Regions from separate parts of the Lactobacillus sp. M0403 genome, predicted to be linked through region 2. Evidence: predicted binding sites of a transcription regulator. Region 2 holds the regulator's gene; each other region holds the start of a gene.
What was found. Region 2 encodes HrcA, which represses chaperone genes, less so after heat shock. Its sites were predicted from a motif close to TTAGCACTCNNNNNNNNNGAGTGCTAA; they were not measured.
Positions count from the first base shown of each region.

Region 1: groES (co-chaperone GroES) is a predicted target of HrcA. The motif match lies at 1,300-1,326, and genes of this name have one in related genera.
Region 3: H3T48_RS05990 (ATP-dependent Clp protease ATP-binding subunit) is a predicted target of HrcA. The motif match lies at 1,318-1,344, and genes of this name have one in related genera.

Region 1 covers NZ_JACFQV010000007.1:69,721-71,999, reverse strand. The annotation lists gene groL (chaperonin GroEL) at 1-951, opposite strand, end outside; gene groES (co-chaperone GroES) at 969-1,253, opposite strand; gene H3T48_RS08170 (redox-sensing transcriptional repressor Rex) at 1,436-2,077, opposite strand.
Region 2 covers NZ_JACFQV010000002.1:217,614-219,892, reverse strand. The annotation lists gene grpE (nucleotide exchange factor GrpE) at 1-343, opposite strand, end outside; gene hrcA (heat-inducible transcriptional repressor HrcA) at 356-1,405, opposite strand; gene ribF (riboflavin biosynthesis protein RibF) at 1,542-2,279, opposite strand, start outside.
Region 3 covers NZ_JACFQV010000004.1:66,489-68,767, forward strand. The annotation lists gene ptsP (phosphoenolpyruvate--protein phosphotransferase) at 1-643, opposite strand, end outside; gene H3T48_RS05980 (phosphocarrier protein HPr) at 643-909, opposite strand; gene H3T48_RS05985 (hypothetical protein) at 1,022-1,204, opposite strand; gene H3T48_RS05990 (ATP-dependent Clp protease ATP-binding subunit) at 1,384-2,279, shown strand, end outside.

The sequences.
Region 1 (2,279 bases), on a different contig from region 2:
TTGACCTAATTGAGCAATTGTAGTGTCCTTTAATTCAAGACCAAGGTCTTCGGTAATTACTGTACCACCAGTAAGAGCAGCAATATCTTGTAATTGTTCCTTACGACGGTCACCAAAGCCAGGAGCCTTAACGGCTACAACATTGAAAGTACCACGAATCTTGTTCAACACTAAAGTTGGAAGAGCTTCACCAGAAACGTCATCAGCAATAATCAATAATGATTTACCTTGTTGAACGATTTCTTGCAACAAAGGTAGGATGTCTTGAATGTTAGAAATCTTCTTGTCAGTAATCAAAACGTAAGGATTGTCTAAGTCAGCTTCCATCTTATCGTTGTCAGTTACCATATATTGTGATAAGTAACCACGGTCAAATTGCATACCTTCAACAACAGATAATTCAGTTTCGATACCACGTGAGTCTTCAATGGTAATAACGCCGTCATTACCAACTTTTTCCATTGCGTCAGCAATTAAATCACCAACTTCTTTTGAAGCTGAAGAAACTGAAGCAACTTGAGCGATTTGATCTTTCGAAGAAACTGTGTGGCTGATCTTGTGTAATTCATCAACAACTGCGTTAGTTGCCTTTTCAATACCACGACGAACTCCTACAGGGTTAGCACCAGCAGTAACGTTCTTCATTCCTTCACGGATGATTGCTTGAGTTAAAACAACTGCAGTAGTAGTACCATCACCGGCAATGTCATTAGTCTTTTGTGCTGCTTCAGCTACTAACTTAGCACCCATGTTTTCGTAGTGGTCTTTTAATTCAATTGACTTAGCAATTGTTACACCATCGTTAGTAATCTCTGGGTTGCCGTATGATTGTTCCAAAACAACATTTCTACCCTTAGGACCGATAGTTGCTTTAACAGTATCAGCTAATTTATCAACACCCTTTAATAGGGAACGTCTTGCTTTTTCTGAAAATTTAATGTCTTTTGCCATAATATCCGCTCCTTAGATTACTTAACAATTGCTAAAATATCTTTTTCATGAAGGACTAAGAATTTTTCGCCTTCGTATTCAACGTTAGTGCCAGAATACTTGTCGTAAAGAACAACGTCGCCCTTATTGACAGACATTGGAATCTTGTCGCCGTTGTCAGCATAGCTACCTTCACCAACTGCTACAACTTCACCTTCTGTTGGCTTTTCTTTTGCATTTGAAGCAAGGACGATTCCGCCTACAGTTTTTTCTTCTTCTTCTTTAACTTTTACGATCACGCGATCACCAATTGGTTGTAACACGTTTGTCCCTCCTATTGTTTTATTTTCATTTTTAATTACTTGTCGGTTAGCACTCCTATTACTCAAGTGCTAACTTACAAATATGATAATAACCCCTTTTCAAAAAAAAAGCAAGAAAAAATTAGCACTTTTTTCACCAAAGTGCTAATTCATTTAAAACGTTGATATTATTAGGTTTATTACTAGCTATTCTTACCCTTATCCGAGTCAAGGAAGTAAATCAATGTCTGTAATTCAGTTGCTAAGTCCACATTCTGAATTCTTACACCAGTTGGAGCAGATAAGCGAATAGGGGTAAAGTTCATGATGCCCTTAATGCCTGCTTCCACCATATCATCGGCAGTTCTTTGTGCAGAATCAGATGGGACAGTCAAAATGGCAATAGTAATTTGTTGATCACTTAATTGCTTCTTCAACTCGCTCATCTCATATACTGGTACACCGCTCAAAATTTTACCAGTAATCTTAGGGTCAATATCAAAGGCACAGGAAATACGGATGTTGTTACTCCGCTTAAAATTATAGTTAAGAAGCGCATGTCCTAAATTACCAACACCGACTAAGGCAACATTAGTTAGAGTATCTTGATTAAGAATTTTTTTAAAAAATGTAAGCAGACTCTTTACATCATAGCCATAGCCCCGCTTGCCCAGAGCACCAAAATATGAAAAGTCGCGTCTAATTGAAGCACTATCTACTTGAACAGCTTCAGATAATTCAGTCGATGAGACTTTTTCTTTACCTGCTTCATTTAAAATAATTAAATAGCGATAATATAGCGGTAATCTTTTCGCAGTCGCAGTCGGTATTTTGATTTTTTCCATTTTAAAAGCCTCCAACTTATTTTGCCTAAGAGTTATTTGTGAATTAGCTCATCAATTAGTATTATTTTACCTATAAATTGATAGCATTTGCAAATGTTTTTTTCACAATCTTGAATTAATAAAAAAGGGGCTGGTTTCAGTTTTTCCAAAAAAATTTTGACTTAGTGAAAACTCATTTGTACATCCCCTAACAAATTGATAA
Region 2 (2,279 bases):
GAGAAGCCTCATCATCTACCTTAGTTTCCAATGCTCTTTCTAAGTTATCCATCGCTGGTAAAATATCTTTAGCTAAGGATTGTGATTCATACTTAATCAATTGAGCACGTTCATTGTTGTAGCGATTTTGCATATTCTGCATTTCCGCTTGACTACGAAGGTACTTGTCTTCTAGTTCTTTTTGTTCTTCTTTTAATTCTGCTAATTCTGTTTCAAGCTTTTTTGAAGTCTCAGGCTTCTTACTTTTATCTGTAGTATTAGCCTTTGTATCAGACTTTTTTTCTTCAGCTTTAGTTTGATCTTTGTTTAGATCTTTTTCACTAGCATATTTTTCTTTACTCACGGCTAACCTCCTTTATTTGAATCTACCATAATACTCAAGTAGTTTCTTAGCAAGTTCATTTCTAAAATATTCCAAAAGACCAATTACTTGCGAATATGGCATATTGTTAGGACCAAGTAAAGCAATTACGCCTTTACCATGTGAACCAACACTATATTCCGCAGTGAGCAGACTATAGTCCTTAAGTAAATCACTTGGCAAATCTGAACCCAAACTAACACGAATTGGATACTTACCACTGTCTGAGTTCATACATTGATCAACCATATCCGAAATCAAATCATTGTGATCAATTAACTCATAAACGGAGCGTAAACTTGAAACATCATCCAAAGAAGTATTATTAAGTAAATTAATCTGACCATCAACATACATTTGCTCACTTGTAGCGTCTTTAATGACGTCTTCAACCAACTCAAGTAAATCACTTGCATGAGAATCAGCAAGTTTCTTACCCAAAGTTCGATTAAGCAAAGATGATGTAACTTCATTTAGCGTTTTGCCAATTAACTCATCGTTAATCATTCGGACTGCTTTTTCAATTTCATCACCACTGATGTTACGTGGCAAGTTATAAACTTGATTGTGAACATCACCATCACTAGTAACTAAAATTGCCATCACTTGTCTATTAACTAAGGAGACAATTCTAAAACCAGTTATTGTAATATCATTGTTTTCTGGCCCTTCTGCAAAGGCTGTGTAATTAGTCAAATCAGATAAAATCTTTGCTGCTTCTTGAACAATTTCATTAACCTGATGAAAAGGTTGATCAAGTTGACTAACAATTCTCTTGTAAACAGAGGATGGTATCTTAAGTGGCTCAAGCAAGTTGTCTAAATAGTACCGATAACCGTCCATTGACGGAATTCGTCCACTTGAAAGATGTGTTTTCTCAAGAAGACCTTTATCTTCAAGTGCAGCCATTTCATTTCGAATTGTCGCACTTGAGACTTTCATCGGTAACTGATTCATCACTGTTTTTGAGCCAACAGGATCATGCGTCTGAGTAAAATCATTAATAATTGTTTTTAAAATTAATTCTTGACGTTCGGTCAACATAAATATCGCCCTCACTTTTAGCACTCATACTTTTTTGGTGCTAACAATTATTATGATACTAGCTTTTAGCAGAATGTCAAGTTGAGTGCTAATTTTTTCGCAATTAATTTTAACTTGAATTACTGTTTAAATAAAATTAACTTTGCTGAGCAAAATAAGCCTTAATTTCGTTCTCGTCTGCTTCCATTTGTTTTTTCAAATCATCCAAATTGGCAAATTTAATCTCACCACGTGTATACTTGTACCATTTAATAGTCATTTTTTTGCCATAGGCCTCTTCATCAAAGCCAAATAAATTTGATTCAATTAAAACTTTTTTTCCATCGCCGATAGTTACATTGTATCCAACACTAGTCATTGAATCATACCAATGCCCATCAATCTTTGTTTTTGTGGCATAAACACCAATTTTTGGAATAACCTTATTATCTTGCCAAACCAAATTAGCAGTTGGAAAACCGAGCTTATGCCCGTTGCGCAAACCATGACCAATTTTTCCAGACATCATATATGGAAAGCCAAGAAGTTCATTAGCTAGTTCCATGTCACCATTAACAATGGCTTTTTTTATTTCAGTAGAACCAATTTTTTGTCCACCATATGACTGCTGTGGCACATTGACGATATCGAATCTGCCTTTAGCAAACTTAGGGAAATTTTCCATATTTGCTACGTCTTTTGGACCATACGTATAATCAAATCCAGCTACGACTGTATCTGTTTCAAGTTTTACAATAATTTCATCAATAAATTGTTGAGCACTTAACTTACAAAAAGCATCACTAAAGTGCATTACCAAAAGATAATCGACATTCAATTTTTCCATTTTGTATGCTTTTTCATCTAAGCTATCGATATAGCTAACATCTGCTCC
Region 3 (2,279 bases), on a different contig from region 2:
CAACGTCTTTAGTAATTGAATCTGTACCAACAACAGCAGGCAATTCAAGTGAACGAGCCATGATTGCTGAGTGAGCAGTACGACCACCGATATCAGTAACAAAGCCCTTAACAAATTTCTTGTTTAATTGAGCAGTGTCACTTGGAGTAAGGTCATGAGCAACAACAACAACTTCATGATCAATTGAAGCTGGATTAGGTAATTCCTTACCTAATAAGTGAGCCATGATTCGTTTTGAAACATCGCGAACATCAGCAGCACGTTGTTGCATATATTCGTTATCTGTCATGCCTTCAAAAATTGTAATGAACTTTTGAGCGGTTTCATCAAGTGCAGCTTCACTGTTAATTTTTTGCTCTTTGATTTCATTTTCAATTGCACCTGTAAATTCAGGGTCATTCAAAATCATCAAGTGAGCTTCAAAAACTTGAGCTTCTTCTTCACCTAAACTCTTTTTGGCACTATCACGAATTTTTTCAACTTCTTCAGTTGATACTGAAATAGCTTCATGGTAACGAGTTAATTCACTGTCAACATCTGAAACAGTTGTCTTCGTGAAAGAAAGATCTGGTTCGACCAAGAGATAGGCTGGTGCTACAGCAATACCATCACTAGCAGCAATTCCTTTTAATGTCTTGGTCATTATTCAGCTAATCCTTCTTTTTTCATTGTTTCTGAAATAGCGTTGATTGCATCTTTTTCATCATCACCATCAGCACTAATTGTAACGTCAGCATTCTTACCAACACCGAGTGACATAACACCCATGATTGACTTCAAGTTAACTGATTTGCCATTGTATTCCAAGTTGATGTCTGAACCAAACTTTGAAGCAGCTTGTACTAACAAAGTTGCTGGACGAGCATGAATACCTGTTTCTGCAATAACATGAAAATCGCGTTTTTCCATTATAAATATCTCCTTTGAATTGAAAAATCAAACCGGTAGTAACTACCTATTCGCTTACTTAGACTATCATTTTTTTGTGAATTAGACAACATAAATGTAACAGTTTACATCATCAAAGTTCCGTCGTTGATTGCTTGTAAACTATTTTTCCACCACGTAGGGCTTTACCAGTTATGTTCTGTCTTTTGCCAAAAGATCTCAAAGCAGCCTGAAACGCAAATGCATCTTTAGGTTCAACTTCATAATGATCTAATTCACCACTTGCTAACTGCTCTAAAATTTTTTGATAATCCAAATATACCACCGTTTTTCTAAAACATACACTAAAAATTAAGCATTTTTGCTTTTACAAGTGATTATTTTAGCATATTTGGATTCAATAGATAATAATGTATATTATTCCGAGTTTTAGCACTTGATTATTGAGAGTGCTAATTATATAATTTAGTCATTGAAAAGAAAGGCGGTAATGTAATGCTCTGTCAAAACTGTCAAAAACGACCTGCCTCTATTCATCTTTTTGCAAAGGTAAATGGAGAAAGCCGCGAAATCAATTTATGTGGACAATGTTATCAAGAACTTAAACAACAAGGAAATATTAACATGAGTAACGACAACAACGGTTTCTTTGGCGACTTTAACGATCTCTTTAATTTTAATAATGAAAATGCAATGAACGGCAACCCTAATAACCCAGGAAACCCTGGAATGAACAATGGTAATCCTAATAATGGTGGTGGAGGCCGTTCACTACTTGATCAATACGGTACAGATTTAACTGCTCTTGCTAAAAAAGGCAAAATCGATCCTGTTATTGGTCGTGATAAAGAGATTGCGCGTGTCATCGAAATTTTAAATAGAAGAACAAAAAACAATCCTGTCTTAATTGGTGAAGCCGGAGTTGGTAAGACTGCGGTTGTCGAAGGATTAGCACAACAAATAGTTGATGGTTCAGTACCTGCAAAATTACAAGATAAACGAATTATTTCATTAAATGTTGTTTCTCTTGTTCAAGGAACTGGAATTCGTGGTCAATTTGAGCAACGGATGCAACAATTGATCAAGGAACTGCAAGATCATGACGACATCATCTTGTTTATTGATGAAATTCATGAAATAGTTGGCGCCGGAAATGCTGAAGGCGGCATGGATGCTGGTAACATCATTAAGCCTGCCCTTGCCCGTGGTGACTTGCAACTAGTCGGTGCAACTACCTTGAACGAATATCGCGAAATTGAAAAAGACTCTGCTTTGTCACGTCGTTTCCAACCAGTTGATGTTAAAGAACCATCAGTTGCAGAAACTATTCAAATTCTGAAAGGTATTCAGAAGCGTTACGAAGACTATCATCACGTTCACTACACTGATGA